DNA from 4 places in the Endozoicomonas sp. ALB091 genome. Region 2 is predicted to be linked to each of the others. Evidence: predicted binding sites of a transcription regulator. Region 2 holds the regulator's gene; each other region holds the start of a gene.
The links. The regulator sigma-54, encoded in region 2, starts transcription at its own class of promoters, with help from an activator protein. The targets are predictions, from matches to a motif close to TGGCACNNNNNTTGCTNT.

Region 1 (8,151 bases), on a different contig from region 2:
CAGACGCTTGATGGACTGGCGAATGGTCTTGTAGTTGGTCAGCATACCACCCAACCAGCGGTGATCAACGTAAGGCATGCCACAGCGAGCAGCCTCTTCACGAATGATCTTGCCAGCAGCGCGCTTGGTACCAACAAACATGACCTTGTTCTTGCCTTCAGCCAGCTTGCCGATGAACTGCAGAGCGCCATTAAAGGCAGGCAGGGTGTGCTCAAGGTTAATGATATGAATTCGGTTGCGTGCACCAAAGATGAACTTGTTCATCTTCGGGTTCCAGTAACGGGTCTGGTGACCGAAATGCACGCCGGCCTTGAGCATGTCACGCATAGTGACTTGAGTCATGGGAATCTCCTGATTCAGGGTTATGCCTCCAAACACCCCATGTGTTCGACCAGATCATCATCCGTTTAACGGATTAAAACTGGCACCCGGAACCATGTGTCGGTGAATGTGAGATCTTTTATCAACGTTAAGTTTAATGAAGTCCATGCTGCTCAGTCGTGAGACTAACCGCCATGTACCCCATCTTGAAATCGCATCTCGAAATCAAGTGGCGCTTTATACCATACCCGGACAATTTTCGAAACTTTTTCTGCCATCAGCCAAAACGCTGGTTATCTTCTTCCACCGCATCATAAAGTCGCTCCAATATATCCGGAACAGCAGACATAACCCGGTTCCAACTGGGAATAAAGGGACGCTCCATGGGGTTTTCCAGAAAATGCTGACCGGCTTCCATGATATTCCTGGCAAACAACTCAACGGCCCGCTCTTCACTGTCACGATCCACATGCAAACCATTGATCATGGCATCATCATAGTAGGATTCAATAAAGTCCAGGGCCACCCGGTAGTAGGTCGCCTTGATGGTCCTGAAAGTCTCGGTATTAAACTGAACACCATTGGTGGCCAGTTTGCGGAAAATCGCCTTGATGATGTCATGACTCATTTTCGACAGCCCGCGACTGACATCCCCTTCAGACAGCGGCTGATGCTTATGATCATAAATATCCGCAATATCCACCTGACAGAGCCGCTTACTGGAGTAATTGCGCTTAACCTCCGACAACACCCCAATCTCCAGCCCCCAGTCACTGGGAATCCGGATATCGTTAAAGACACTGGTTCTCATGGAGAATTCACCCGCCAGGGGATAACGAAAGCTGTCCAGATATTCGAGATACTCCATCGGCCCGAGAATCTTTTTCAGCGCCCGCAAAAGGGGCGTAACCAGCAGACGGCTGACCCGGCCATTTAACTTATTGTCAGCGATTCGCGCATAATAGCCTTTGCAGAAGTCATAGCTGAAGGCGGGATTAGCAACCGGATAGAGCAGCCTGGCCAGCAGATCCCGCTGATAGGTAACAATATCGCAGTCATGGAGCGCCACAGCTTCTGACTTTGCCGATGCCAGCACATAACCGTAGCAATACCAGACATTCCTTCCTTTCCCTGGCTCTTTCGGGGCCAGGCCCTTTTCAGCCAGCAGGGCATCAACTGCCTGCAACTTTGGCCCATCCTGCCAGAGAATACGGTGATGCTGATCCAGCCGTCCAAAAAAATCCCTGGCATAGGCAAACTGCTCCTGATCAGCGCGATCAAGGCCAATCACTATTTCAGAGAGATAGCGCACCTGGCTCAGCTCTTCGACAATATGCCCCAGGGCAGGCCCTTCCAATTCTGAAAACAATGAAGGCAGGACCAGTGACATGGGACGCTGGCGGGAAAATGCCAGCAGGTCACGCTCCATATCGTCGGTTGACCGAACTCTCAGATTGTGAAAATTGGTAATTATGCCATTCTGATAAAAGTCACCCATAACCCACCTTTCCTCCACTATTGAAAGTGATTTTATGGCTTGCCAAACATATCAAGTATGGCCTGATTCCAACCCTCAGGACCGACACTGCGGGTTTTAACAACATTCACCAGATGACTCACATCCGGTGCCTGGCCATGCTCCGATCGGATAAGCACCGGATAATCGGCCGCCTCCAGCATCGGCAAGTCGTTCATCCCATCCCCAAGCGCACAGGTTTGCCAGGTCTCTTCCGGATATTCCTGCTGATACCTTTGCAGTAATGCCCGCAAAGCCAGCCCTTTATCCCCTTTCCCGGAAACATGATAAAAGCGCCCTCCTCTCGTCAGATGAAGCCCTTGCGACTCAAGCAACCTGACAAACTCCCGCAATTCTGCATCACCATCACGCCAGATCACCGGCTCACTGGCCTTTCGGGTCATGGCTTTACCCGCCTCATCGATTGATAACCCGGTAACTTCTGCCACCTGATCCCCGGTCAGGTCACCAAAGCCGGTAAACCTGAAACCATGTTTAAGCCGGATATTGGATAAAATTCGCCGTATGCTGCGATAAGGCTGACCATGAAAAAAGTGGGTAAGCCCACAGGAATCCCGGAAATAATCCGCCGGGATCGTCGTCACCATGCCATTTTCACTGATAAATGGCTGATCATTCCCCATCTGTCGCTGAATAACAAGCACCTCTTCCAGCGTTTTACTGGTGTTAAAAATGACCGGTATTTCACGCTCAACCAGCAATTCCAGGGCAGGCTGAGCGGCTGCCCAGCCATAATCATTATGATCCATAAGGGAGCCATCAAGATCGGTAAAAACCAGTATCCTCGGCGCTGTTGCTGCCATCAATAAACCATCCACTCAACCAAAACGTTTTTGATAAATGGCATTGGTGGCCTCGACAAAACCACCCATACTGCCACAGTCAAATCGCCTGCCCTGAAATTTACAGGCAATCACACAACCACTTCTGGCCTGAGACAAAATGGCATCTGTCAGTTGTACCTCACCGTTTTTTCCCGCCTCGGTGTTGGCAATAATGTCAAAGATATCGGGGGTCAGAACGTAACGGCCAATAACCGCAAGATTACTGGGAGCCTCTGAAGGCGCAGGTTTTTCCACCATATCCGTCACCCGGATCAAATGCTCATCCAGGGCCTCCCCGGCAATTACTCCATACTTTTCGGTTTCTGCCGCGGCCACTTCCTGTACCGCAAGAATCGTACATCGGAACTGCTTATAGAGATTGACCAGCTGAGCCATCACCGATGGCCCCTTATCATTGACACAAAGGTCATCCGCCAGAATGACACCGAAGGGCTGATCACCTATTAATGTCTGACCACAGGCAATGGCATGCCCCAGCCCCAGCATCTGATTCTGCCGGGTATACGAGAAGGTACAGGCAGACATCACATCCCGGATCGACGACAGTTTCTCCTCCTTGCCACTACCGGCAATCTCCGCCTCCAGTTCATAGTTAATATCAAAGTGATCCGGTATCGCCCGCTTATTCCTGCCATTAACAAAACCGAGATCCGTTAATCCTGCCTCCATTGCCTCCTCTACCCCGTATTGAATCAGCGGCTTATCAACAATGGGAAGCATTTCCTTGGGCATGGATTTGGTGGCTGGCAAAAAACGTGTGCCATAACCGGCAACAGGAAAGAGGCATTTTGTAATCATTCAATAACTCCGTTTATCACTTGATCTTGAATGCGTTAATACGATGCAGTTCCCATGCCAATGTTACAAGGCACAACTCATGTCAAGAAGGTAAAGAGTGTGAATCAGAGCTTTATTGCTATTTCAGGAGAGGCATTTTGCAATAGCAGGTTCCGGTTTGCTTCTTCCGAGGCTTTCTTTATAGTCGACCCAATCGTTGGGCGGAACCTGCTCTTATCTAATCAGATGTAATACTTATACCCATTCGCCTTTTGTGGTCAGGGTCAGTAGATGTACAGATTATCAACATACCTTTTTGGAGGTCGTCTTCATTGCGAAAAAAGACGAGCGGATTGTAGCCGGTTATGGCATTTGCCTCTCTCAGGTGTTGTATCACACTTTCATGCTGTAAATTTCCCATGACAACTAATCCAGCTGCAATGAAAAAATCTTTCTCAAGCAGACCGGAATGTTTGCCCCAACTTTGTGGATCGTTATTAGATTCACCCATTACTTTACTGATCCAGGGATAATGCTGCATGCTAACCAGTTGTTTCACACTTTCGATAACTTCAGCTATTTTACAGATTTTGATATCTACACGATTATCTTTGTCATAGAAATGAGTTAAATCATGGCCTGATTGCTCTGCTTCGTCTCGGCTATTGACCTCCTGAAATTTCAACCGCGGGTATTGATAGATAACCTGATGGATAAATCTTTTAAGAAAGTCTTTATGACTTTCGTCCTGTGCCTGTGTAATATAGAGAGGCTTTCCAATGGTAGCGACTCCCGGGTATTCGGATATCAGACGCTCAAGCAATTCTTGAACACTCAACTTCTCTTCTATGTCACCTTGGTGAAGTTTGATATGACTCAGCTGTCTTGTGACCAGCCTAACCAGGCCTAACCTGCTGGGAACGGCTTGATCATAATCTGGAGGAGGGGATTTATCAGCAGGATCAACATTTGGTGAACCAGTTGGTGTGACGTTCATTTTTTCTTCCTGTTATCGGGGTCGCAATACACAAAAGTTAAGGGCTGCAATTATGGCTATTGCCTGGCGCATATTACAAAAATTGCCAAGCGTGATTTCTGACCATTCTGACAAAAAATAGTTCAAAACCTTAAAGTGATATATCGCAAAAAAGTTGGAGATAGCGGGGGGATGTCACTATCATCATTCCGTAAAGGCGGGGCGAATAATATGCCAATGTTACATGGCACAACTCATGCTCCTGATATTAAGAACGTGAATCAAAATCCATAACGCTGCTATTTCAGGAGAGGCATTTTGCAATAGCAGGTTCCGGTTTGCATCTTCCGAAGCTTTCTTTATAGTCGACCCAATCGTTGGGTGAAACCTGCTCTTATCTATGACTTCTGCTTGATAGATCGAATGAATATACCCATTTCCCTTTTGGGGTTAGGGTCAGTAGATCTACAGATTATCAACATACCTTTCTGGAGGCTGTCTTCATTGCGAAAAAAGAACAGCGGAGAGTAGCTGGTACGGGCATTTGCCTTTTTCAGTCGTTTCATCACCCTCTTATGCGATAAATCCACCACGTCAGCTGATCCGGCTGAAATGAATAAATCACCGTTAAGCAGACCGGAATATTCGCCCCATTTGTGTTGATCTTTTCTTAAATGATCGATCCAGGGATATTTGTACATACTGGCCAGTATTTTCACACTTTCGATGACTTCAGATATTTTACAGATTTTGATATCTACATGATTAACTGTGTCATAGAAATGAGTTAGATTATGGCTTGATTGCTCTGCCTCATCTCGGCTATTGACCTCCTGAAATTTCAACAGCGGGTATTGAGTGATAACCTCCAAGATAAATCTTTTAAGAAAGTGCTTATCACTTTCGCCCGGTGCTCGTGTAATACAGGGCGGCTCTTCAATGGTGGCGGCTCCAGGGTATTCGGATATCAGACGCTCATACAATGCTTTAACACTCTGCTTCTCTGCTTGGTCACCATGGTGAAGTTTGATAAAACTCAGTTTTTCCATGACCAGACTTACCAGGCCTGACTTTCTGAGAACGGCTTGAGCATCAGCTGGAGGGCCGGGTTTAAGGGCAGTATCAAGTTGTAATGAACCTGCTGGTGGGACATTCATTTTTTCTTCCTGTTATCGGGATGCACAATACACAAAAGTTAAGGGCTGCCATCATGATTATTAAATGACGCATATTGCAAAAATTGCCATGTGTAATTTTTGACCATTATGACAAAAAATAGTTCAATACCTTAAAGTGATATATCGCGAAAATTTTTTAGATAACTGGTTATATCACTATCATACACCCGTAAATATGGTCGAATAATATGCCAATGTTACATGGCACAACTCATGCTCCTGATATTAAGAACGTGAATCAGAACACCATAACGCTGCTATTACAGGAGAGGCATTTTGCAAAGCTATCCCCCTATCTTTGCGTCATTTCATCAATCGCTATCCAGGCTTCTTCACATCCCTTATGGTGATCAATCGGATGACCTCGCCAGTATCATCGTCCGCCGGGTTGAGTACTTTCTGCACAACCATGAACCGAAAAGTTTTGACGCCTGGTCAGAGCAGGATATCTATCTGATCACTTATGGCGACAGCCTCACAGAGCATGGGAAACCACCACTGAAAGTACTCAGTGAATTCCTTGGCAGGCACATCCGGCAGCTGATCTCCACCGTGCATATACTGCCTTATTTCCCCTACAGTTCTGATGATGGATTCTCCATCATTGATTATCTGCAGGTTAACCCTGCTCTTGGTGACTGGAATAACGTCAGGGCCATCGCTGAGCGCTATCGGTTAATGACCGACCTGGTTATCAACCACGTATCCCGGGAAAGCCTGTGGTTTGCGGATTTTGTCAGCGGCATCCAGCCTGGGCGGGACTACTTTATTGAGGAAGATCCATCCACAGATCTCACCATGGTCACCCGCCCCAGAAACTCCCCCCTGCTGGTTCCCACCCAGACACGCCGGGGAACCCGCCACGTCTGGGCCACCTTCAGTGAGGACCAGATCGACCTTAACTTCAAAAACCCGGATGTACTGATAAAAATGGTCGATATTGTGCTTTTCTATCTTGCCCGGGGTACCAGCGTAGTGCGTCTTGATGCCATAGCTTTCCTATGGAAGAAGCTCAATACAGCCTGCGTACATCTGCCGGAAACCCACGCCATGGTCAAAGTAATGCGGCTGATTATTGAACAGGTTCGCCCCGGTGCATTACTGATAACCGAAACCAATGTACCTGACCCGGAAAACTTCAGCTATTTCGCCCGGGGCGATGAGGCGCATTTGGTGTACCAGTTTGCACTGCCGCCACTAATACTCCATGCACTAAACCGGGGCACAGAAAAATACCTGGCGCACTGGGCAAGGGCATTACCGGAATACCCTGAGGGTTGCACAACACTGAATTTCACCGCCTCCCATGATGGCATTGGGCTGCGACCGCTTGAAGGGCTCGTCCCCGACAGTGAAGTCGCCGAACTGGTGGACAGCATGCACCGTTTTGGCGGGTTCGTCAGCATGCGCACACTACAGGATCAAAGCGAAAAACCTTATGAGATCAATATCTCTCTATTTGACGCCATGAAAGGCACACGCCGTGGCGAGGATCACTGGCAGGCACAACGCTTTCTCTGCTCACAAATCATTATGCTCGGCATGAAAGGTATTCCGGCCATCTATATTCATAGCCTGCTGGCGACTCCGAACGATATTGTCGGCGTTGAACGATCTGGCCGCACCCGATCCATCAATCGCCGTAAATGGGATATTGAAGAGCTGCGCACAGAACTGGAAAACCCCGTCTCAATGCAGAGCATGGTCTTTAAAACCCTGAAAACCATTATTGGAATTCGCCGAAAAGAGCGCTGTTTTCACCCGGACTGCCCTCAGCAAATCATTGATATCGCACCGGGCATTCTGGCCTTTTCCAGGACTGAGCCCAAAACGGACAGAAGCCTGGTTGCCATTCATAATCTGACGGCAACTCATTTGGACATAAATGCAAAAAAATACCAAGGCCGTCTTGACCTGCTTAGCGGCAAGACCTTTACCTCTGAACAGTTAAAGCCCTATCAAACCCTATGGCTGGTTTCAGGCACCCGGTGATCTCATGGATCGTTCGGCACAGTGAGCGCGTTATCTGGTCATCGCGCCCGGCACGCCCGGGCACATCAGTTTCCTGGTAACGCAGCATATGGCTCAACTTCAGTAGAGGCCAAAGCCCCTGATAAACCAGTAGTTAATAAGCTAGCCCGGATATTTCATAAACTGCCCCGAATCTCGCGCCAGACTTTGTCGCTCTAAGGGATTTTGTGAGGGAGCGCCGTACCGGGGAGTACGGTCGACTGAGCAAAACTCCCTTAGAGCGGCAAAGGACAAGCGAGATCGGGAGCACGTTTATGAAATATCCGGGCTAAGGATATCAGACTCTACTTGCCCTATCAGTGGAGTCCAGATCCGAAATTTGAACCCGGGTGTTGAAGACCTCTGATTGACTCGATGACACACTGATTGATCTGCTTGCCAGAGAATTTTCCTGTATTGTGCGGCGACGCTCATCGAGTAAGAAAATAATACTCCCTGCTAAAAAGCCTAGGCTGGCCCCCATGATTGGCTGCGGAGTATCATCCG
Region 2 (8,151 bases):
GGCACTGACTTAAGGGTGAAAGCCTTGTCATACGTGGTCTTTAAGGCACCCGGCGATTGGAACCACAAAGCACACAAAGAGCACAAAGGAAAAGAAAAGCTCTTCTTAGTGCTCTTTGTGTGCTTTGTGGTTCAAAACGCTACCCATAGAAAACAGTGGCCAGCCCAAGGAATGAGAGGAACCCCACCACATCGGAAATCGTGGTCAGGATAATACTGCCAGCAAGGGCCGGATCAATATTTAATGATTTCAGTAAAACCGGCAGCATCGCACCGGTGACCACGGCAACACTCAGGTTGATCACCATGGCGCAGGCGATCACCAGGGAAATAATCGGATCATCAAACCAGAACCAGGCGATGGTGGCCACCAGGGTTGCCCACAACAACCCGTTGAGAAAACCGGCAACCAGCTCCCGGCTTAACAGCCAGCGGAGGTTGGTCTTACTGATTTGCCCTAGCGCCATACCCCGGATCACCAGGGTCAGGGCCTGACTGCCGGCATTACCTCCCATGCCCGCAACAATCGGCATCAGCACCGCCAGGGCCACCACTTTATCAATTGTTTCCTGAAACAGACCAATGACCGAGGCGGCAATAAAGGCGGTAATCAGGTTGAAGCCCAGCCAGACCGCCCGGCGTCGTGCAGTTCGCAGTGCCGGGGCGAAGGTGTCTTCATCGTCATCCAGACCGGCCATACTCATCATGGAGTGTTCGGCCTCTTCCCGGATCACGTCCACTACATCATCGATGGTGATCCGCCCAAGCAGTTTGCCCTTGTCGTTCACCACCGGGGCGGAGAGCAGGTCCTGCCGTTCGAACAGCTGGGCTACCTGGGTATCCTGCATATCCGCAGGAATCGGGTCCAGGTCGGTTAACATCACTTGTCTGACGGTAGCGCCCGGTTCGGTTGTCAGGAGCAAGGTCAGGGGCAGGCGACCGATGTATTCATCCCGGCGATTGACCACCAACAGGCTGTCTGTGCCATCCGGAATGCCTTCATGACGGCGCAGGTAACGGAGCACAACATCAACGGTGTTATTGGGGCGCACCGTAATGGTGTCGGTGTTCATCAAGCCACCGGCGGAATCCTCCGGATAGGCCAGAACCGCCTCAACCCGCTGGCGGTCCTGACTGTTCATGGAATCCAGCACCTGTCGGGTGATGGTATCTGGCAGTTGCTGCAGCAGGTCGGCGATGTCATCAACATCCTGACCTTGAGTAATGGCTTTCAGTTCGGCAATGTTCATCTGGTCAAGGAAGAACTGGCGAACGTCTTCGCTCAGTTCCTGCAGCACGTCGCCTTCCTGTTCACGGTCAATCAACCGCCATAACAGGCTGCGTAACTTTGGTGGGGAGGACTCCAGCAAGTGCGCGGTATCAGCAGGGGGCAAGGTGTTCAACATGGTGCGCAATTCTGCAGAGACACCGTGCTCAAGAGCATCATTAAGTTTTTTCAGCTCGGCTTCACCGATGCTCAATTGCAGTTGCTGCGCCATTATTGTCTGCCTGAAATGATCTGCCTGAATGATCTGCATGAACAGTTTCTGCGCATCCGGTAAAGGCCGGATGGTCAGGGAAAATGAAAGATGGTCTCTATGGTAATTGCAGTGGCTACTCCCCGCAAAGGGGGAGTCTGTTATTCTTCTTCACCAAAGCGGTCATCAATCAGCTCGCACAGGGCAAGGCAGGCGGCCTCTTCATCATGGCCGTCACAAAGGAGCTCAAGCTCCGAACCCTGTCCTGCCGCCAGCATCATAACCGCCATGATACTCTTGCCATCCACCTTGCGCCCATTGAATCCGATTTCGATCTCACTGGCAAACGCCGATGACGTGGAAACAAACTTGGATGCCGCCCGGGCGTGCAAGCCCAGTTTGTTAATGATTTTTTTTCGATAGGTAATCATTATTCGTGAAGCTCTCTGTGTCTAACCTGAACCCGATCCAGTTTACTGGTAAACAGGGTGCCCAGTGTTTTACCAATATAGACTGAGCGGTGCTGCCCTCCAGTGCAACCGATGGCAATCGTCATATAACTGCGCTGGGCTGACTCAAAGCGCGGAAGCCATTTTTCGATAAAGGCACTGATATCCTCAACCATTTCGACCACCAGGGGATCATCCTTCAGAAAGTCGATAACCGGTTGGTCCAGACCTGTGTATGTTCTCAGGGATTCGTCCCAGAAAGGGTTGGGCAGGCAGCGCACATCAAAGATAAAGTCGGCGTCTGAAGGAATTCCGTTTTTAAAGCCAAACGATTGAAAAAGAACCGTCACACCGCTTTTGTGATCAGCGCAGAACTCCTGTTTGATCATGTCCCTCATCTGATGAACAGAGAGCGATGTGGTGTCGATTTTCAGGTCTGCCTCAATCAGCACCGGCGTAAGCAGCTTTTTTTCTAACGCGATGGCTTCTCTGAGCGATGTCTGGTCATTACTGAGCGGGTGCTTTCTGCGTGTGGCACTGTAACGGCTGACCAGCTTTTCGCTGTCGGTGTCCAGGTACAGTACCTGACAATGGATGCCTTTGTTCCGAAGGGACTTCAGCAGATCAGGAAAGTTATCCAGAGTTCCGGGCAGGTTTCTGACATCAATACTGACGGCCATCCTGGGGGGCGTTGAATGATGGCCTTTCAGGGTATCCGGTAATTGGTTCAGCATACTGGCCGGAAGATTGTCGACACAATAAAAACCCTCATCTTCAAGGGTGTGCAGAGCTGAACTTTTTCCAGAACCGGAGCGCCCGCTGATGATGATAAGTTTCATAGCTGTTCCTTTATGCTTCTGAGCGTGTAGGTATTGAAAGCTGACCCTTCTTCTATTAAAGCAACTTTTGATCAAGAAGCCTACCGGATACCGTTGACCTGAGGTGGAAAAAGCAAATCGATGGCCAGGGTATCCGGAGTTGCTGGCAATCCTGTTAATCAAAATGTGTTTAATGGCTGACAGCGTCTGGTTGCGGGATTCTATCAGGGTGCGGGATATGGGTCAGGCTATTGGTTTTTCCTGATTCTAATGAGTGCGGGAAACTCTGTTAGTGCTTCTGACAGTGCTGTCATTCATTTAATGGGAGAATAATCCTAGAGTTTAAATCACAAGTAAACCAGTGAGAGAGGTTAATTAAATAATCTCTCTTAATTATATGAAACAATCCTATCTTGTTAAAGGAGTAACATCATGGACGCACCACTGACTAAACCACAATTTCTCGCAATTACTTATCAACCATTAGTTGAAACTACTAAACGTCAATTAGTTGAAACGACTAAACATCCATTAGCTGAAAAAGCTTCTCAACCAGTTCCAGTTCCGGGTCCGCGTGAAAAAGATCAGGTACCTGATGATTTTGGCAGGTTCTATAACCGCATGGTAAGGCCACTGGAAAGAAAGTTTGAAGATGGTCAGCCAAAACCAATATTTGTTATTGGCGGTCGGGATAAAGCCGAAGATAAACTGGCCAAAAGCCACATGGCCTACCTTCAGCGCAAGGCTGATGCTATGCAGAATATCAAACCGGTTATTGATTCTGTTGTCCAGACAGAACAGGAAAGCCCCATAGAAAGCGACACCAGTCCCAAGGTGGAGGTCATGCAGGACGAACCGGCTTTGGAACCTGTTCCTCAGACAAATTCGGAAAGCTCTGAAGACAGCTCCTGTGGCTTCTTCAAAAAGCTGAAGCACTGGGCAATTAAAGTTGTCAAAGTTGTTTACAAATATACCGGTCTGAAATTTATTGTTGAGGCAATCAAAGGTAAGGATAAATCTGAACCTGTCGCTGATACCGTCAATACCCAGGATGAAGCTGTCGCTGATACCGTCATAAGCCAGGATGAAGCTGCAGTGGTGGCTGATGTTGTCAAAAGCAAGCGTAAACCTACACCTGTTGCTGATTGTGTCAAAAGAGTGCTTGAAGCTAAAATTGCTACAGTTGATGTGATGAAAGCCAGAGGGCTGGCCCTTCAGCCTGACAGGGCTAAAATGCTTCATGATCTTAAGATTGTACAACGCTTACGAGGTGTTGTTGCACCGATTACACCACGTACCGCAGAGAGTTCGCCTTGCTCCGGGCAGGATAGTTACGATCTTTCCGGGCTTCACCGTGCGAGTACTGTCTTCGCTGAAAAAAGAGATAAAAAAGCCTTGGAGAACATTGCTGAAATTGAAAAGAAACGAGCTGAGGTTGAAGCCAACAAAGCAAAAGAAAATTTTGCCAAGGAAAAAAAGGCTTCATATAGAAATAAATTAATAAATCCTGGGTTAAAGTATGGCAAAGATTGGGTGGCCTACAACTTTTCACGAAAGCAAGAGTCTACTGAAGTGCAGAAGGCCAAAGAGGCCAGGGACATCAAAATGGCCGAGGATCATAAGCGACAGGATTCTCAAAGCCCTGTGTCTGAAACCCCGATTGTTCCATCAACTGTTTCGCCAGTCACTAAAGAAGATCCAAAGGCCGACAGGTATGCAGCAATTCGTGAGCTTGATGAGCAACTTAAGGTTCAACGGTAATTGGCTAAAACCCTGTAAGCCGCAATGCATTTTGTCCGGGACTCAAAGAAGTGTGTTAACAACAAAAGATAAGAGCATTGTGATCAGTTGAACCTTTCAGGCCATCATTACCTATGATGGCCTTTTTTGTCACGTTATTCACTGTTCACTCATAGTACGATAGAGCATTGTCGTATTGGTAGCCGAACGTATTTTCTGAAGGGTCAGGGCAGAATGAAATCGCCCGGCCAGCGTCCTTAAAATTTCAAGATGTTCCTGGTTTTCGCCTTCTGGCACGATCAGCGCGAATACCAGATCAACGGGCTCACGGTCCACCGCATCAAAATCAACCGGTTCCGCCAGTCGTATAAAAAGACCGATAGGCTCCGGGCAGGCTTTGCAACGACAGTGGGGAATAGCCACGCCATCACCCAGTCCGGTGGTGCCAAGACGCTCCCGGGCAACCAGCGCTTCAAACAGTTCTTTGGCATTGATTTCGGGGGCATCGCTGCTGATGCGTTCAGCGATAAATTCCAGGATTTTCTTTTTGCTGGCCCCGTGCACCCCGTCAAGGGTGCGCTCGGGGGTTAGGATGCGGTGAATAATCATGCTGAATAAGAATGGCAACCTGATAAATCAAAGGGCATGGCCACTGGCACCCTGTTGCCTGTCCAGGGCTTTCTCTTTTCGTTTAACCAGCTGCCGATCCAACTTGTCCGAGAGCAGGTCAATGGCTGCGTACATGTCTTCGTGCTCGGCGGTGGCATTAATCTCGGCCCCGCGGGTATGCAAAACGGCTTCTGCTTTCTGCACCAGCTTTTCGACGCTCAGGGTCACCTGTACATTGGTGATATGGTCAAAATGTGAACCAAGACGCTCCAGTCTTTTGATCACATAGTCGTGCAGAGCTTCTGTTACCTCGACATGATGCCCACTGATGTTGACTTGCATGTAACGCTCTCCTGAATCCCATTATCCAGATAATCACCAGTCCGCGGGATTTTTCGTACTGGCTGAGTTCGATTCTATCACTGTCGGTGCAGCTTGGAATGCCCTGAGACAAAAAAAACTGCTTTTTGAACGGTGTATCAACGGAGCTTGTGTAAAAAATTCCGGAACACTGTTTCAATGTGATTGATGGGCGTCCCTTATCAATACCTATCAATGACATCCAAACTCCATTCGTCCTGAGCGGAGTCGAAGGGCGTAAGCACCATGCCCTGAATAAAGACTGTGCCAATCACCTTCCGTCCGTGCATCCAAGCGGAGCCGAAGGACGCTCAGGGTAAACGGAGATTGCACACATCAAACTCCTCAAAATGATGTACTAAGGCACTAACTGCTTACGCTCATTGGATGGCGGAATATTCATGGACTCACGGTATTTGGCAATGGTGCGCCTTGCTACCTTGATGCCCTGATCCCCCAGAATCGCTGCAATTTTATTGTCACTGAGGGGCTTGCGCGGTGTCTCTTCAGCAATAAGTTTGCGGATATGGGCCCGAATGGCCGTGGAGGAACACTCCCCCCCTTCCGTGGTGCTGACATGGCTGGAAAAAAAGTACTTCAGCTCGTAAACACCCCGGGGAGTATGCATGTACTTCTGAGTAGTGACCCGGGATATCGTCGACTCATGCATCCCCACCGCCTCGGCAATATCCGCCAGCACCAGGGGTTTCATGGCTTCATCCCCTTTTTCCAGGAACTCCTGCTGATAGGTAATAATCTGGCTCGCCACTTTCATCAATGTTTCATTGCGACTTTGCAGGTTTTTCAAAAACCAGCGGGCTTCTTGCAGATGGTTCTTCATGAACACATTGTCGCGGCTGTTATTGGCTCTCTGAACCATGGACGCATAATTATTATTAATACGCAGTTTGGGCAGGGCGTCGGAATTCAGTTCCACCGTCCAGCGTTCCCTGATTTTCCGGACGGATATATCCGGAACCACATATTCGGCTTCTGTCTGATCAATGGTGCTGCCGGGTTTTGGGTGGAAGCTCTGAATCAGGCTGAGGGCTTCTCGCAGCTGGTCTTCTTTCAGTTTGGCATGACGCATGATGCTGGCATAATCACGGGTGCCAAGGGACTCAAGGTAACGGGTGAGCAGTTTTTCTGCATTGTTGAAATGGGGTGTTGAGGGCGGCAGCTGACGAAGTTGAACCAACAGGCACTCTCTAAGGTCAACACTGCCACAACCCACCGGATCGAATTGTTGCACCCGGTGTTGCAGCACATGGATCTCTTCAATCTCCAGATCGTCCAGTTGGGATTGAAGAGAGACAAACAGGTCATCCAGCGTGCAGGTTAAATACCCATCCGGATTAACCGCCTCGATGATCGCCAGACCAATCAGCCGGTCCCGGTCGCTCATGGGCACCATATCCAGTTGCCATTCCAGGTGATCCTGAAGTGACTCCACAGCGGAGGATTTTGCCAGGGGGTCATAATCATCGTCACCGCTGCTGGCCGGCAGGCTGGAATACACGTCGTCCCAGGCGGAGTCCACGGGCAGTTCATTGGGAATGCTGTCTGACCATTCCGCCATCTCCTGAGGCTCAGGTTCTGAGGCTTTTTCGCTCAGATCAACGAGCTCTTCCCGTCCTTCAGTGCTGCTGGCGGTGTCCTCTGTCTGGCTATCGTCGGACTCCAGCATGGGGTTGGACTCCAGGGCCTCCTGAATCTCCTGCTGAAGATCCAGGGTCGATAGCTGTAGCAGCCGGATGGCCTGTTGCAGCTGCGGCGTCATGGTCAACTGCTGGCCCATCTTGAGCTGTAAGGAAGGCTTCATAGGCAACCGTATACCTTTACTTCGTTGTCCGTGGAGGCTGCAGAGGCTTACTCTCCATGTGCGGCTGATTATAAACCCATAGACGTTTCTGAAACCATAGCTTTAGCAAAAAATGTGCAAAGATTGAATACGATGAAATTACGTGTGTTTTTGTGTGGCTTATAAGCGCTTTCCGCCTTTAAAGTTCGGTCATAACGACTGTCAGAATGGTTAAAAAAAACTACCCGATCATTATTTGACATTGGTCATTTACAACCAAAAGTTCAAGAAATAACCTGCGCGAAATTTAGCCATTTTCAGGATTCCCCTGTGGATATACTCATCGTCATACCCGTAGTTGCACTGGTTATATACGCCATCGTGAAGAACTACAGTGCATCAGCCTCGCTGGCTATTGCCGGTATTGTCCTGCTAAGTGCCGCCGCGTTGATGGGGATAAAAGACATTCTGCCAGCGGCCAAGGCCACCGGTTTTATCCCCTTTGACCTGTTTCAACTGATGAACACGGTATTCAGCTTCCGCATGGCCAGCCTGGGTCTGACCATCATGGCCTGTGGTGGTTTTGCCAGCTACATGTCCCATATCGGTGCCTCAGAAGCGCTGGTTCGACTGGCCGTTAAGCCCATCAGCCGTTTTCGCTCACCTTATATGGTACTGGCACTGTGTTATCTGCTCAGTGTTGTGCTGCAAATGTTCGTCACCTCGGCAACGGGTCTCGGTTTGCTGTTGATGGTGACGCTGTATCCGGTGCTGAGAAATATCGGTTTAAGCCCGGCTTCAGCGGTTGCCGTGATCGCTTCTCCGGCGGCGTTTGAAATCGGTGTCACCCAGGTGAATGCCAACTTTGCCGCCAGCCAGTCCGGACTGGAAATTACC
Region 3 (8,151 bases), 700 kb from region 2:
AGGACTTCCGTTGCCGCGAAAACACCGTCATCGCCAAGCGTTCCCAGGGCAACTACACCAGAGCCTTCAACAAACAGGTCGGGCAGAATACCTTCATAGTGCACCGTTACCTCTCCGGCACCATCCGTGATGCGAAAACTGACTTTCAGGCTTTCGGTATCACGCTCAACGGAACCCGGAACAACCAGGCCACCACCGCGCATCCGCTGACCTAACGGAGCTTCACCGGCAGCCATCTGAGCGGGTGAAAAGTAGTGATTAATGTTCTCGCGCAGCGCAAACAACATCAGAGCCACTGCCACCCCAACGCCTGCCAGCAGCAGTAATACGAGTATTAATCTCTGTTTGCGAACTGCATTCATTGAGCACTCCTCTCTACAGACTCAGAGCCTTCTTCCTGTCGCCCGGGGCGATGTTTTGGTTGTGTGTTTTCAGGGTTGGCAGAGCGATTCTCATTGTTATCACCTCTACCTGTAGTGACCTCATTCACGATCACTTTTCTTTGCACCAATTGCTCTTGTCTTCTCACTTGTGCAGCTAACTGTGCGAGTATCCGCCGCCTTGCCATAAACGGTGCAATCAGATTGTAACCAATCACGGCCAAAGCCATCGCATAGGCACTCCAGACGTAGAGACCGTGCCCCTCCATGACCAGAAAACCGCTCCAACTGTCAAAATACATAGACATCAACTCACCAGCTCTTTAACCCAGCGGGTCTTTCTTTCACGACTGATAATTTCTATACGTAGACGAAGCACCGTGACCATCGTAAAAAACAGATAAAATCCGAGAATGGCCAATAACAGGGGCCATAGCATTTCCGGGGCCATGGAAGGTTTTTCAGTCAGTTTCAATGTGGCACCCTGATGAAGGGTATTCCACCAATCCACCGAAAACTTGATGATCGGGATGTTGACCACCCCCACCAGGCTGAGAATGGCGCAGGCTTTTGCGGCAGCCTCTGTGGTGTGGATGGCACCGCGCAGGGCAATAATACCGATATAGAGAAAGAGCAGAATCAGCATGGAGGTCAGGCGGGCATCCCATACCCACCAGGTCCCCCAGGTCGGTTGCCCCCAGATGGCTCCGGTAATCAGAGAGAGTATGCAGAAAGAAGCCCCGACAGGTGCCATGACTTTCAGCGCCATATCTGCCAGTTTGATTCGCCAGATCAGGGTCACAGCAGCGGCGGTTGCCATCATCATATAGATCGACTGGGCAAGGAACGAAGCAGGCACATGAATAAAGATGATGCGGTAACTGTTGCCCTGCAGGTAATCCGGAGGGGTAAACGCCAGCCCCCAGACCAGCGCCACCAATATCAGCACCAGGGAGGACACCTGAAGCCAGGGCAACCACTTACCGCTGATATCATAAAACCACTTGGGAGAACCCAACTTATGAAAAAACGTCCAGTTCATACTCTTGTTCTACTTACTGAGGCCGCCACCAATGCGACCTGATTTTGCAGGGATTCTCTGCAGGCAGAGAGTGCTGGAAATCTCTTCACTTTTCAAGAAATTGCCTGAATAAAGACACGTCTCTTTACCGTATACTGAAACATATTCATTACTCATTAATTACCCTTAATGCTCCGGCAATCGCCAGTGGTGCCAGACATATCCCAAGTATCAGGAACACAGACAACCAGAGAATATGACCTGTATACGGCATGTTTTGCATTGCAGCACTAACGGCCCCTGTGGCAAAAATCAGTACCGGTATGTAAAGCGGTAACGAAAGCAGGGTCAGCAACACGCCTCCGCGTTGTACTCTTACTGTTAATGCTGCACCGATGGCTCCTGCCAGACTGAGTACTGGTGTTCCCAATAACAGCGTCATCATAAGAGGAGAAAAAGCTTCTGATGGCAGATGCAACATAATGGCCAGCAATGGTGCCATTAGTGTTAAACAAAAACCGCTGGTTAACCAGTGACTGAACACCTTGGCCAATACCAGTAAGGGCAGCGGATGTGGCGACATCAGTAATTGGTCCAACGCCCCGTCCTCCTGGTCACTTTTGAACAATGAGTCCAGCGACAGCAAAACAGCCAGCAGAGCACCAATCCAGATAATGCCTGCTGCCAGTTCTGACAACACCTCCCGATCCGGCGCAATCCCAAGGGGAAACAAAGTAGCCACCATCAGAAAGAACGCCATGGGATTAATGGCCTGACCGGGTGACCGGAACGTGAGCGTCAGGTCCCGGCGAATCAGGGCCAGGCAGGCTGAGAACCCCCGCATGGATGGCTGGTCAACCCTGGACATCTTGCCCCCTCTCACCATCAGCACTCCTTTCTTCGCCAAAGTGCTCCACATTCAACTTACGCAGATTTCCCTGACGATCATTCAATGGTTGATGGCTGGTAACCAGCACCATACCTCCCTGATGGGTGTGCTCATCAAAAAGTCTCTCCAGCCAGGAAACACCTTCAATATCAATCGCGGTGAATGGTTCATCGAGAATCCAGAGCCGTGCCGGGCTGGCAATCAACCCGGCAAACGCCACCCGCCTTAACTGCCCAGCGGATAGATGGCTACAGGGAATATCTTCATAACCGGCAAGCTGGACCCGATCAAGGGCAGCGAGCAATACTTCCCGATTGATGATGGTATTGGCCAGCCTGGCTCGCCAGACAAGGTTTTCAAGAGGCGTCAGATCCAGTTTCAGTCCTGGTTTGTGGCCAAGAAAAAAACAGTCAAGACGAAAATCAGCATACACTGTCGATAAAGGCTGGTCGTTCCAGAAAATATCGCCACTCAAACTGGATGAAAAGCCAGCAATGATGCGAAGCAGCGATGTTTTACCAGCACCGTTTCGCCCCTCAATCTGGAGTATTTCTCCACTACCAAGCTGAAAGGACAGGTTACTGAACAGCAGCCTGTCGTCCCGCTCACAGCTCAACTGAACCACATTAAGCAAAGCGAACTCCTGAATCCAAAAGCGTGTATCGCCGAGACCCTGATTCGCAAAGCAGCACAGCCATGAGCAATGAAAAGCCCTGCTTTCCAAGATGTCCCTATATAGCGTTGGTTGGCGATTATATCAGGAAATTTTACTGACTGCGGAGGTAAATAGTGTTCATTAACAGTATTGAAGAAGCCTTGGAAGGGCTCAGGGCATACCGATCTTCACTCCCAATAGAGAAAGTGAAGATAAAAGGCATTTGGAAACGGGTACAGAAGGAAAGGAAAGTATTTGCAAGGATCAAGGCGTTGTTACTGCGCCATAACCCCTGTGGTGTAGGACTCACCCACAACATCAGACTTCAATGTCACCGGATAATCCAAGGCTAACCAGGAATAGTAACCGTCCCTGAGGAAGAACACCCGTTCATAACCCCATAATGCGGCCAGATAACTGCCAATAGCCCCTCTCATATGGTATGTGCTGTTTCCGTAGATCACGATAGGAGTCTCTTTTTCCAGAACCCCCGGCACCAGCAGCTGACGAAACCCACCCCTTAGATCAAGACTGTGAGATCCGTCTACGTGTCCATATTGCCACTGTTGATAGGGACGCACATCGATAAAGAGTGCGCCAATATCATGAAGGCGTTTTGCCTGGTGGGTATTGATGGTAATCACACCATTAATTTCTTCTGGTGCTTCTTCCTGAGCCGGAAGAGTAAAGGAGAGTGCCGACAACAGAATGGCGGCCGAGATAGAAATCCATTTCATATTATGCAGGTCCGTTATTAAACAACTTAATAAAAGAAGTATATGGAGCTAAGACCCACTCACTTGGAACAATAAGAAACTAAAAATAAAATGTTCAAAGCTATGCAGCATATAACCGGCATATATTTCTGAAAATAGATCAACTCAACTGAACGCTGTCAAAATCAAAAAAGAAAACGCCCCGATTCCCGACGCTTGACCATATTTTGTCACTGCCCTGTAAAAACGGTGTGGCTGAGACGTTAACTCAGCCAGTTTTGCAACCGTGACCTTAAACGCAGTGCAGCCTGAGAATGAATTTGGCTGACTCTTGATTCACTGACCCCTAACACTTTACCGATCTCTTTCAGATTCATCTCTTCATCGTAATAAAGCATCAATACCAGCTTTTCTCTTTCAGGCAGTTTATCAATAGCTTCAATCAGTGCTGTTTTAAATTTTTCTTCCTGAATATCTGCTGAAGGGCCCCTGTCTCCTGAGCGAGCCTGCATTCTTGATTCTTCACTGTCAAATAACTCTTCATAACTAAAAAGACGACACCCTCTTAAATCACTCAGAATGGTGTAATACTCATCAATTTTCACATCAAGTTCTTTGGCGACTTCAGAATCCCGGGCATCTCTTCCCAGTTTCGCTTCAACAACCTGAACCGCTTCAGTAATACGACGACTGTTGCGATATACTGATCTTGGTCCCCAGTCCCCTTTTCGAATTTCATCCAGCATTGCGCCACGAATTCGAATACCGGCAAACGTTTCAAAACTGGCACCTTTGGATGCATCATATTTTGAAGCTGCTTCAAGCAACCCAATCATTCCTGACTGGACCAGATCATCAATCTGAACACTGGCGGGCATTCTTGCGGCGAGATGATTGGCAATTCTTTTTACCAATGAGCGATGTTTTATCACCATCTCTTCCATGTTCAGTGTCGTTTTTTGTGCCGACTTGGTTTGCACGTCCTGTGCTGTCTCTGTCATGATTAGATCCTCTCCTTGATCCTACCAGGCAAAAAGAATTCTATACGACCTTTTGGCTCAGGCACCGGTAATTTTGCTAGCTGATGTCCAATTCTGTGAAACGCTCTTGCAGCCCGACAATCGTTACTGACAGTCAACAGTGCCGACTGCTGTAATACCGCTTCACTTACAGCCTTATCATGTGGAATTGCACCCAGAAAGCTTAAAACTATCTGTTTGTCGTCTTTCAGATACTCCTGTAATTTCTCAAACTGTTTAGCACCGCCTCTTCTGCTGCTCACCTGATTAACAACAATATAAAACTGGTGAACATTGAAAACCCGGTACAGAAGCCTTATCTGTCGAACAGCATCAATAACAGACACGTCTTCCTGACTGACGACAACGACCACCTCTGTTGCCGCCTGAATGAGAGTTACATTATCCGGGGCCAGGCCCGGAGCCGTATCAATAATCAAAGTATCCAGATCTGACGCAAGATCATCCATGTCCTGAATCAACTCTACTGCCTGAATAATTTGAATACTGTCTTTCCAGTCTCCCTGAGCAGCCGGTGTAAATACCCTTACACCCGATGGACCATCCAACAGTCCTTTCTGCTGATGGCCCGAGCTCTCAGTAACGAACCCACCTTCAGCAGGTGATGAAAAAATAAAATCAGACGACAATTGTTCTTTTAAACCTTCTTCATTCATCCCGAGGGTGAACTCAACATCTGGTACAGAAAGATTACCATCCATCAAAACGACACGCTGACCCAGCTTTGCCATCGCCAGGGCAAGGTTTACTGCAACTACGGTTTTACCGACACCTCCTTTACATCCTGAAACCGCAATCACTCTTTTCTTTACTTGCGCCATCGTTCTCACTTTAATTTTTCAATTGCTCAGAAAATGCATATAGAAAAACGACACAATATACATATCAATGAACATGCCAACTTTAATTTGAAAAATAAAAACAGCTACCAAACCCCAAAAAAATACATAAAGAAAAATAAAAAAACACAACCACCTGTTTTTTCACAACTTTCTAAAACAACACCGATTTCATTTCGCTATTTTTTTGACATAGATTAATTTTCGGTTGCTTTGAAAATATCTTGAACACTTTTTTGAACTATCCAAAAAGATAGTTATTTGACAGTGTCACTTTATAGTGACGCAAAAATGGCAGCATTTGACCGACAAAACAGGGAAGAAAAAAACCAGATCGTGACATGATGTCGATTAGCGCATTCATTAAATATGCAAATAAAGGATTACCTGCAAACCAATCAGCAACAATTATCGAACAGTGGATCAGCAAGAAGAAGGGAGTCGAAGCACAACAGAACAATACAGAAACAAAAACCGGAACGCATTGATTAACGCAGTAAATCTGAGAATGAATCTGTTAGCAAAAAAAATGGCTACAAAAATGTAGTCATTTTTTCTGCATCACTGAATATCAGTTTTTCACAGAATCCTCATATCTCTGCAAACCATACTTGCGCATTTTTTCCACCAGGGTCGTTCGCCGTATCTGCAACTTGTCTGCTGCCCTGGCAACAACACTATTGCAGTCACTCAGCGCCTGCTGAATCAAACTCTTTTCCAGTCGGGTCAGATATTCCTTAAGGTTCAACCCTCCTACCGGCAGTACTGCAAGGTCTTCCGAAGTAGCAGCACCGGCAGGCTGGATACTGTCCGGAAATAAATCCGCCACACCATCATCTTCCTGACTGATCAAATCGAAATGACAGAAACTTTCTGGCAGATCCTGAACCCCGATAACCCCATAGGGATACATAATCGCCAGGCGCTCCAGAAGATTGGCCATTTCCCGGACGTTACCCGGCCAGTCATGCCGACAAAGCGATAATATTGCCGCTGAACTGAGTCGAATTGATCCCCTGGCCTGCTTCTCCATATTGTGGGTCAGCTCATTAATCATCAGCGGAATATCTTCAGGCCGCTCTTTCAGCGAGGGCATCTCAATGGGAAATACATTCAAACGGTAATAAAGATCTTCTCTGAAGCTTCCCTCAGTGATCATACTTTCAAGATTCTTATGGGTTGCAGCAATAATTCGAACATCCACCTCAATAGGCTCTGTTCCACCAACCCGTTCGAAGGTCCTCTCCTGCAAAACCCTGAGCAACTTGACCTGCATGTGCAGAGGCATATCGCCTATTTCGTCAAGAAACAGTGTTCCGCCCTGGGCCATCTCAAACCGCCCCTTGCGACTGGTCACAGCACCAGTGAAAGCCCCCTTTTCATGGCCAAAGAGCTCACTTTCTAACAGATCAGTGGGGATAGCACCGCAATTGACCGGAACAAATGGCGCACTTCTGCGATAGGAATGCTCATGAAGATTGCGGGCAACCACTTCTTTGCCGGTGCCGGACTCACCGGTGATCAAAACATTGACGTCCCGATCCGCCACCTGGGCCATGGCGGCCCGAACTTTACGAATACGCTCGCTCTTGCCAACCAGCCCACGGAACAGTTGTACCTGCTGGTTGTAGCCAGTCTGGTGTGCCTGACGCCACTGCTCACGGTAGACCTGACCATAATGCAAACTGGATAAAAGTTGCGGCTTGCTACATGGCCAGTCAACCCGTGCAATGATTTGCCTGGCCAGTGCTAACGACAGATTGTCTGGCAGTGACTCCGCAATCCGGATAACCGGAACGCCACCACACCAGCCCTGGACTCGGGAAAGCATTCCCTGCAGGGAGCTTTCTGCCTGTAAAAAATCACCTAGAAATAAGGCACTGAAGTTTTCCGGGGGATAAGCACTAACAGCATCTTCCCAGTAGGCTGCACCGATAGCCACTGTGTGATAGCCCATAAACTGCAAAATAGTGCTGAAGTCATGCCGACGCTGCTCCGCGTCTTCAATGATGAGTACCTGCTCAGCTGTTTCCATAAGACGACGATCCTTGTCATCCGATTAATTTTTACAGCGTAGATACAAATTTTCGAAATTAAATTACAGCTTATTATTTCAGTAAATAACCAAAAAGTGGATTCGTCAAATTTTTGTTTGTTTTTTATTTCAAAAAATCATAAAAGAAAATTATTTAAACCATATCCTTTATGCATGGGAGCCTCACCTATAGATAGTTAGAAGCTAGATAGTTAGAAGCCCCCAAACCAGCTTAAATCCCGCTGGCTTTCAGATACGCCTCCACATTCTGTCGCAAATGGGCAGGATTGATGGTGCCAACAATAGCTGAAGAAACCGCCGGGTGTGAAAACACCAGTTTCATACTTTCCAGAACGGGGTCCTGTCCTGACAGGCAGGCATGACCACTGGCCAGGGCCTTCTTGATAAAGATGCCTTTGCCATGTTCCAGCGCATAGTCCAACACCGGCTTTTCGCCCTGTTCGTTCAGGTTATAGGTCACCATGGCAACGTCGGAATGTTCCAGCGCCAGGATGCCACCGGCAACCGTTTTGGTGGACATACCCGAAGCGAGGATTTTCCCCTCTTTTTTCAGAT
Region 4 (8,151 bases), on a different contig from region 2:
CCCTGTTGATCGCTGATAAAAAATGAGGGCCAGATCAACACCCGGAAGCTTAAATCAAAAAATGATAAAACAACTTTCGAACCGCACTCACGCTACCGCCCCTCTATTCCATTTACTTGAGTATTAAGGCAGTTTTGCATTACACGACAATTTATTTATAGTTGTATAGGGGTGAAATAGTACCATCGAACTGGTACCTGAGGTATTCTTTTTAATGCTCCCAACAAGGAATTGTCTCGGAATAAGTTCCGGATTTGACTGAGACTTGTTAAGGAACTGTCATGAAATAACTTCCACATTCCCGGTGCTAACCCAGTCAAGAAAAAATTTTGCCACGGAGTCACGGAGGAAAAGATTTTTTTCTATTCTCCGTGTCTCCGTGGCAAAAATAGGAAGTTTCAGGGACAATTCCCAAGCTCACCCCCTGCTGGCCGCAAAATCACAAGCGGCCTGCCTTTTTCCGGTGGTAGGAAGCGCTTACTGAAACGTCAAAGTTATTAAATGACAGTGCCTAAACGGGGTTGAAAATCAGGGTACCAGCGGTGACACTGAATACAATGACCAGCTATCAAACAGTCATTAAACGACGAACGGCAACTTCATCCATGTCGTTGCCGGCTCCTGCCAAAGCAACCTCGCCTCGATCCAGCACCGCAAAGGTATCCGCCAGGTCACGGGCAAACTCAAAGAACTGCTCAACCAGCAGAATGGCCATCTCACCCCGGTCCCGGAGCAGACCAATAACCGACTGAATATCCTTGATAATGGACGGTTGAATGCCCTCCGTTGGCTCATCCAGAATCAACAGCTCTGGCCGGGTTACCAGTGCCCGGGCAATGGCCAGCTGCTGTTGCTGACCACCGGACAAATCGCCACCCCGACGATGGCGCATCTGTTGTAACACGGGAAAGAGATCAAAGATTTCCGGATCAATCCGCCGCTTTGCCCGGGGCAGACAGGCAAAACCGGTTTCCAGGTTTTCCTGCACCGTCAGTAAAGGAAAAATCTGCCGCCCCTGGGGAACATAGGCGATACCGTTCCGTGCCCTTGAGTGAGCGGGGTTGCTGGCAATATCCCTGCCCTGCCACAGGATCTTGCCAGAGGCGGGCGTTACCCGACCAGCAACAGCGTTCATCAGGGTGGTTTTGCCAACACCATTGCGCCCCATAACGCTGGTCACCTGTCCCTTATGCGCGGCAATGGTTACCGACTTCAGGGCCTGGCTGGCACCGTAAAACACATCAATGCCCTGTACTTCCAGCATCACATTGTTCCTCCTATCTACCCAGGTAAACGTCGATGACTTTTTGATTCTGCTGAACATGGTCCAATGAACCAGACGCCAGCACACTGCCTTCATGCAGCACCATCACCGGGCACTCCAGCGCCCGGATAAACGCCATATCATGTTCAACCACTACTACACTGCGCTCTCTGGCCAGATCTTTTAACAGATCCGCCGTTCTGAAGGTCTCTTCATCGGTCATACCCGCCGCCGGTTCATCCACCAGCAATAGCTCCGGTTCCTGTAACAGCAGCATGCCAATCTCCAGCCACTGTTTCTGTCCGTGGGATAATGAGGCCCCTAACCACCCTTTTCGGTCTGACAATCGGATCAGAGCCATCACTTCATCGATTCTTCTGGCACCTTTTGCGCTGAGTGCACCAAACATGGCAGCAAAAGGCGTTCGTCGTCCAGTCATGGCCAGCTCCAGATTTTCCCAGACCGTCAGGCTTTCAATCACGGAGGGCTTCTGAAACTTCCGGCCAATCCCCATATTGGCGACGTCGGTTTCGTCATAGCGGGTCAAATCCACGTTGCCACGAAAAAACACTTCACCGGAGTCAGGTCGGGTTTTACCGGTCACCACATCCATCATGGTGCTCTTACCCGCACCATTGGGGCCGATAATCGCACTCAGCTCTTTTTCCCGCACCATAAAGGAGAGTTCATTCAATGCCCGGAAGCCATCGAAACTGACCGTGACATTGTTGAGATAGAGCAAGGTGTCGTTGGGTATATGTTTATCAACCATCCACTAACTCCTTTCTCTCAGCTCTGTTGCCCTGCGGATCCCGACGCTCATTGATAAAGCCCGCTATCTGTTGATAAAGACCGACCAAACCTTTAGGCAGCCATAGCGTAGTAATAACAAACAGCGCCCCCAGGGCAAACAGCCAGGCATCGGGCATAACGCCGGTAAACCAGGTTTTTGCGTAGTTAACAACGACCGCACCAATCACCGCACCATAGAGTGTTCCACGACCACCGACGGCTACCCAGACAACCAGCTCAATAGAGTTGATGGGAGAAAACTCACCCGGATTAATAATGCCAACCTGGGGAACATAGAGGGCACCGGCAATACCGGCAAGCACTGCTGACAGGGTAAACGCCACCAGCTTGTAGTGTTCAACCCGGTAGCCCATAAAGCGTACCCGGCTCTCAGCATCCCGCACTGCCACCAGCACCCGGCCATAACGGCTGCTCACCAGCCAGCGACACACCAGGTAACCCAGCACCAGTGCCAGTGCAGACGCCATAAGCAGTACCACACGGGTACGGTCACTTTGCAGGCTGAAACCCAGCAGATCCTTAAAGTCAGTCAGGCCATTATTACCACCAAAGCCAAAGTCATTCTGGAAGAACAGCAGCATCAGGGCATACGTCAGTGCCTGAGTAATGATGGAGAGATAAACACCGGTCACCCTGGACCGGAAAGCCAGCCAGCCAAAAAGGAAAGCCAGCAGACCGGGCACCAGGGCGACCATTACCAGGGCAACAGCGAAAGAGTCAAACCCATACCAGTACCAGGGCAGCTCCTGCCAGTTCAGAAACACCATAAAGTCCGGCAGTTCCGGGTTGCCATAAACACCACGGTCTCCAATCTGGCGCATCAGGTACATACCCATGGCATAACCGCCCAGGGCAAAAAACGCCCCATGACCCAGGCTGAGAATCCCGCAGTATCCCCAGACCAGATCCAATGCCAGGGCCAGCAATCCATAGCAGAGATACTTACCCAGCAGAGTAACGGTATAGTTGCTGACGTGCAGGGGAGAACCTTCCGGCATCAATGTGTTGAGCAACACCACCACAATCGTGATTGCCATCACTGACGACAGAAGAAGTTTACCGGCACGATCTTCAAGTAACAGTCGGGATAAAAACCCCTGTTGGAATCCATTCGTCATGTGTCAGCCCTCAACTGCCCGCCCCTTGAGCGCAAACAGCCCCCGGGGTCGCTTCTGGATAAACAGAATGATGAAAACCAATACCAGAATCTTGGCAACCACGGCACCAGCCCAGGGCTCCAGAAACTTATTCACCACACCCAGCCCCATGGCGGCGACCAATGTGCCCCACAGGTTTCCTACGCCGCCGAACACCACCACCATAAAGGAGTCGATAATGTAATTCTGGCCAAGGTTTGGCCCAACATTGGTCAACTGCGACAGGGCGACGCCCGCCACACCGGCAATACCGGAGCCCAGGCCAAAGGTCAAGGCATCCACCCGGCCGGTAGGTATACCCATGGAACTGGCCATGGCGCGGTTCTGGGTCACTGCGCGAATATTCAGCCCAAAGCGGGTGTAACGCATCACCAGCAGCAGCACCATAAACACCAGCAGACTGAAACCAACAATGTATAAACGGTTCCAGGTAAGCGACAGCGCCTCATTAATGACCCACGAGCCACTCATCCAGGCGGGGGTTGCCACTTCCTGATTCAGTGGTGAAAAGATCGTTCTTACCGCCTGCTGAAGAATCAGGCTGATACCAAAAGTCGCCAGCAGGGTTTCCAGGGGACGGCCATAGAGATGGCGGATAACCAGCCGCTCTATCAGCACCCCGGCAGCACCGGCAACCAGAAAGGCCAGGGGTATGGCAATAAACAGGGACTGATCAATAAGTTCCGGGAACACAGACTGAATGACGAACGTCGTATAGGCACCGAGCATCATCATCTCCCCATGGGCCATATTAATCACGCCCATCACCCCGAAAGTAATCGCCAGCCCGATAGCCGACAGCAACAGCACAGAGCCAAGACTCAAGCCAAAGAAGATATTTTCAGCCACGGTATAGTACTGCTGTCGCTGGTCAATTTCGGCCAGTGCCGTTTTGATGGTTTGTGCCAGCGCGGTATGGTCCGTAGCGGTTACTGCCTCCGCCAGTGCGGAACGAATAAAGGGGTGATCAGAACGGGTGAGTACTTCAATCGCTTCTATTTGTTCACTGATCGAACCCATCTGCAGGCGATCCAGGGCCAGGGCCATATCCAGGGCATTGATAACTCCCTGACTCTCCTCGCTGGCCCTCATAGTTCTGAGTGTACCCAGCGTTTTGCTATCCAGCGTTTTCAGAGAGGCGTATATGGCATTTATGCGGGTTTGTGGGTCACTGGCTTTCAAGTCCCAGGATGCCAGTGCTGTTTTAATGATTGAGCGCAGTTGATTATTAATTCTTACTTTTTTCAGCGCTCTTTTCTTTACTGTGCCAAGGACTGAAGACGCACCTTGCAGCTTTCCTTGGGCAGGAAAAGGGTCAAAAATCCGATACTGTTTATCCGGCGTCTTTTCAGCGAACACCAGTCGTTTATGCTGCTTCTCAACAAACAGTTTGCCATTGAGCCAGTGTTCCAGAACCTGTTGGCTGGACTCGCTGCCTTCTTGCGCCAGGGACGTAATCACAGCTTCCAGCTGTCCCCAGGAACTTTTGCTTAATAATGGTTTAAGGTCTTCGGGCGACAGCGCCAACACCGGCCGCGATAAAATCAGCAGCAGGAACAGGAGAAAGCGGGCTGGCAGACTGTGAACCATCTGCCGGAGGTTCTGATTCATAATACATCCCTATATACCCATTCCTCCCTGACGGGAGGAGGGCGTGATTGTTATATCATCTTATAAATCAGTAGTTCTGGCCGGAGCAGACGCCGGTTTCCAGGTTATAGTTGCCGCACTTAACCGGTGCCGACCAGTCGGCAACAATCTTGGAACTTTCCGGCAGGAAGTCAGTCCAGGCATCGCCAATAACGCCACCTTTGGTTTCCCAGACAATCTCAAACTGACCATCATCCTGAATCTCACCAATCAATACCGGCTTGGTCAGATGGTGGTTGGTATTCATCACCGCTGTGCCACCGGTCAGGTTAGGAACGGTAATGCCATACATCGCTGAACGCACTGAATCAACGTTGGTGGTACCGGCCTTCTCAACCGCCTCAACCCACATATTGAAGCCGATGTAAGTGGCCTCCATCGGGTCATTGGCAACACGCTCTTCATCCTTGATAAAAGACTGCCATGTTTCAATAAATTCGTCGTTGGTGTCACTTTCAGCACTCATAAAATAATTCCACGCCGCCAGGTGACCTACCAGTGGCCCGGTATCAATGCCGGAAAGTTCTTCTTCACCCACCGAAAAAGCGATCACCGGAATCTCTTCAGCCGAAACCCCCTGGTTACCCAGTTCCTTGTAGAATGGGACATTGGCATCGCCATTGATGGTGGAAATCACCGCGGTCTTTTTACCGGTATTACCAAACTTCTTGATATCAGAAACAATGGTCTGCCAGTCTGAGTGACCGAACGGCGTATAATTGATCATAATGTCAGCATCTTTGATGCCTTTGCTTTTCAGGTAGGATTCCAGAATCTTATTGGTGGTTCTTGGATACACGTAGTCGGTACCGGCCAGAACAAAACGGGTGACCGCACCCCCCTCTTCGCTCATCAGGTAATCCACCGCCGGAATGGCCTGCTGGTTGGGTGCCGCGCCGGTATAAAACACATTTTTCGAGGACTCTTCCCCTTCATACTGAACCGGGTAGAACATCAGGCCATTCAGTTCTTCCACCACCGGCAGTACCGATTTGCGGGACACGGAAGTCCAGCCGCCAAAAATAACATCGACGTCTTCTTTAACCAGCAGCTCCCTGGCTTTCTCGGCAAACAATGGCCAGTCCGAGGCCGGGTCAACGACCACTGCCTCCAGCTTCTTGCCAAGCACCCCACCATTTTTATTCTGCTCTTCCACCATCATCAACACGGTATCTTTCAGCGTGGTTTCACTGATGGCCATGGTGCCGGAAAGGGAGTGAAGCACCCCAACCTTAATGGTGTCTGCAGCCTGAGCCATTACTGACCATGACAGTGCGGCAGTAGCCACCGATGCCGTTAAAAAGTTCCTGGATAGTTTGTTTAACCGGTTGTTCATAGCTTCCCCGCTGTCGATTGTTCGCTGTTCGTTTCCTGAACAGGGGATAGCAAGAGGTGTGCCATGGTCAGTTTCAGTGCTTGCGCCATGGGAAAGCTGGCTGGGAAAGAGAGCCTCCGCCCTGAATTTTCCAGACCGGCAGGCATTTGCCGGAAACAACAGGGGGTACGCCATATTTTGGCGCGCCTTGCAGGCACATTAACTGATGCCGCACCAAATCAAGGCATTCATAATGACCATTTGGTCAGGTATTATGTCGGCGACAAGTGACGTATTCAGTGAAATACTGTGTCTGGCACAGGTTTTGCCATTGATCAAAAAGATCACCAATAAATGATCCCGGATAAGAACAAGCACAAGGCTGTAATATGCAAGCATCATCGGGTGAGACAGAGAGCAACCAGAGCAGCAGGCCTGATAGCGCCGAGGTATCGTCGTCGGGTTGGCGTGCCGGGATAGACGTAGAACTTAAACACCTGAATGGCCGTACCCTGATGGGGAGAACCCGCCATTATGGGCCGCTGCGCATTCAACGCCCTTTCTGGCCGGAAGGCAAAGACCTGACCCATCTTTATATTCTGCATCCTCCCGGTGGCCTGGTGGCCGGAGATGAACTGGTACAGCGCTTTGCCATCAGAAAAGGTGCCCATGGGCTGGTCACAACCCCGGCTGCCGGTAAAGTCTATTTCAACGGCAATGGTCAACTACAAAAACAGACAACGCATATCACGGTCAGCGACTCAGCCTCCATGGAGTGGCTGCCTCAGGAAACCATCCTGTTTAACGGTGCCATTACCGAGCTTGATACCCGCATTGAACTGAGCGGCAATGCGCTCTTTGCAGGCTGGGATATTATCTGTCTGGGTCGAACCGCCAGCGGCGAGCAGTTTGCCCGAGGGCAACTCACCCAGCATCTCACCCTGACCCGGGACAGCAAACCGCTCTACCTTGACAGGCTCGATTTTGCTGCCGGGTCTGCACTGCCCATGTCCCTTCTGGGGCTCGATAATCACACCGTCTTTGGCACCTTTCTGATCACCCTGGAAAGCCCGCCAGACTTACCCGGCCTGCACAGCCAGCTGGTCGATAAAGGCTGGCACCGGGTAACCGCCATCACCTGGCGGGCCGGTGTGTTTATTGTGCGTTACCTGGGTGATTCATCAGAGCAGGCCAGAACCATTTTCACCTGGATTTGGGAAGCTGAGAGAGAACGATTCAATGGCCGCAAAGGGTGTCGGCCACGTATCTGGAATACCTAAATTAACGAATAATTAAAGCAGGATCTCACTATGGAACTTACCCCCCGGGAAAAAGACAAGCTGCTTCTCTATACCGCAGCACTGGTTGCCGAGCGTCGTTTAGGTCGCGGGGTCAAACTGAACTACCCGGAAGCCATTGCGCTGATCTCCATGCATATCATGGAGGGTGCCCGTGACGGTAAAACAGTGGCCCAGTTGATGAATGAAGGCCGTGAAGTGATCACCCGTGAACAGGTGATGGACGGTATTCCGGAAATGATCCACGAGGTTCAGGTGGAAGCCACCTTCCCCGATGGTACCAAGCTGGTCACCGTCCATAACCCCATAGCCTGAGGATTGATCATGATACCAGGAGAAGTGATTGCCTCTGCCGACCCCATTGAGATTAACGTCGGCAGGGAGACCCTGACCCTCTCGGTGGCCAATACCGGTGACCGTCCTATCCAGGTGGGTTCCCACTACCACTTTTATGAAACCAATCCCGCCCTTGCTTTTGACCGTGAGCAGACCCTCGGGTTTCGCCTGAATATCCCGGCAGGAACGGCTGTCCGCTTTGAACCCGGCCAGGACCGACAGGTCGAACTGGTTCGCTATGCTGGCAAACAGACCATTTACGGATTCCGTGGCGAGGTGATGGGCACACTGCCAGAACCAAAACAGCCGGGAGAAGCA

Region 1: a site for sigma-54 is predicted at 5,837-5,854, ahead of ACO6UX_RS04870 (sugar phosphorylase). Genes of this name have one in related genera too.
Region 3: a site for sigma-54 is predicted at 5,584-5,601, ahead of ACO6UX_RS22260 (P-loop NTPase). Genes of this name have one in related genera too.
Region 4: a site for sigma-54 is predicted at 6,267-6,284, ahead of urtA (urea ABC transporter substrate-binding protein). Genes of this name have one in related genera too.

What each region holds. Positions count from the first base shown of each region.
Region 1 is NZ_JBLYNQ010000003.1:423,716-431,866, forward strand. Features, by position in the region: gene rpsB (30S ribosomal protein S2) at 1-342, opposite strand, end outside; gene ACO6UX_RS04845 (glycosyl transferase) at 599-1,819, opposite strand; gene ACO6UX_RS04850 (HAD-IIB family hydrolase) at 1,852-2,661, opposite strand; gene galU (UTP--glucose-1-phosphate uridylyltransferase GalU) at 2,677-3,501, opposite strand; gene ACO6UX_RS04860 (hypothetical protein) at 3,719-4,477, opposite strand; gene ACO6UX_RS04865 (hypothetical protein) at 4,855-5,613, opposite strand; gene ACO6UX_RS04870 (sugar phosphorylase) at 5,911-7,626, shown strand; gene ACO6UX_RS04875 (hypothetical protein) at 7,943-8,151, opposite strand, start outside.
Region 2 is NZ_JBLYNQ010000008.1:655,058-663,208, forward strand. Features, by position in the region: gene mgtE (magnesium transporter) at 140-1,498, opposite strand; gene ACO6UX_RS19185 (HPr family phosphocarrier protein) at 1,639-1,908, opposite strand; gene rapZ (RNase adapter RapZ) at 1,908-2,765, opposite strand; gene ACO6UX_RS19195 (hypothetical protein) at 3,177-4,505, shown strand; gene ACO6UX_RS19200 (PTS sugar transporter subunit IIA) at 4,644-5,093, opposite strand; gene hpf (ribosome hibernation-promoting factor, HPF/YfiA family) at 5,121-5,435, opposite strand; gene ACO6UX_RS19210 (RNA polymerase factor sigma-54) at 5,812-7,275, opposite strand; gene dcuC (C4-dicarboxylate transporter DcuC) at 7,585-8,151, shown strand, end outside.
Region 3 is NZ_JBLYNQ010000008.1:1,356,440-1,364,590, reverse strand. Features, by position in the region: gene ccmE (cytochrome c maturation protein CcmE) at 1-362, opposite strand, end outside; gene ccmD (heme exporter protein CcmD) at 359-688, opposite strand; gene ACO6UX_RS22285 (heme ABC transporter permease) at 688-1,422, opposite strand; gene ccmB (heme exporter protein CcmB) at 1,571-2,287, opposite strand; gene ccmA (cytochrome c biogenesis heme-transporting ATPase CcmA) at 2,256-2,915, opposite strand; gene ACO6UX_RS22270 (rhodanese-like domain-containing protein) at 3,221-3,682, opposite strand; gene ACO6UX_RS22265 (RNA polymerase sigma factor FliA) at 3,925-4,605, opposite strand; gene ACO6UX_RS22260 (P-loop NTPase) at 4,665-5,522, opposite strand; gene ACO6UX_RS22255 (sigma-54 dependent transcriptional regulator) at 6,112-7,575, opposite strand; gene ACO6UX_RS22250 (aldo/keto reductase) at 7,808-8,151, opposite strand, start outside.
Region 4 is NZ_JBLYNQ010000010.1:78,751-86,901, reverse strand. Features, by position in the region: gene urtE (urea ABC transporter ATP-binding subunit UrtE) at 569-1,264, opposite strand; gene urtD (urea ABC transporter ATP-binding protein UrtD) at 1,278-2,036, opposite strand; gene urtC (urea ABC transporter permease subunit UrtC) at 2,029-3,195, opposite strand; gene urtB (urea ABC transporter permease subunit UrtB) at 3,199-4,845, opposite strand; gene urtA (urea ABC transporter substrate-binding protein) at 4,913-6,142, opposite strand; gene ACO6UX_RS22930 (urease accessory protein UreD) at 6,589-7,479, shown strand; gene ACO6UX_RS22925 (urease subunit gamma) at 7,510-7,812, shown strand; gene ACO6UX_RS22920 (urease subunit beta) at 7,822-8,151, shown strand, end outside.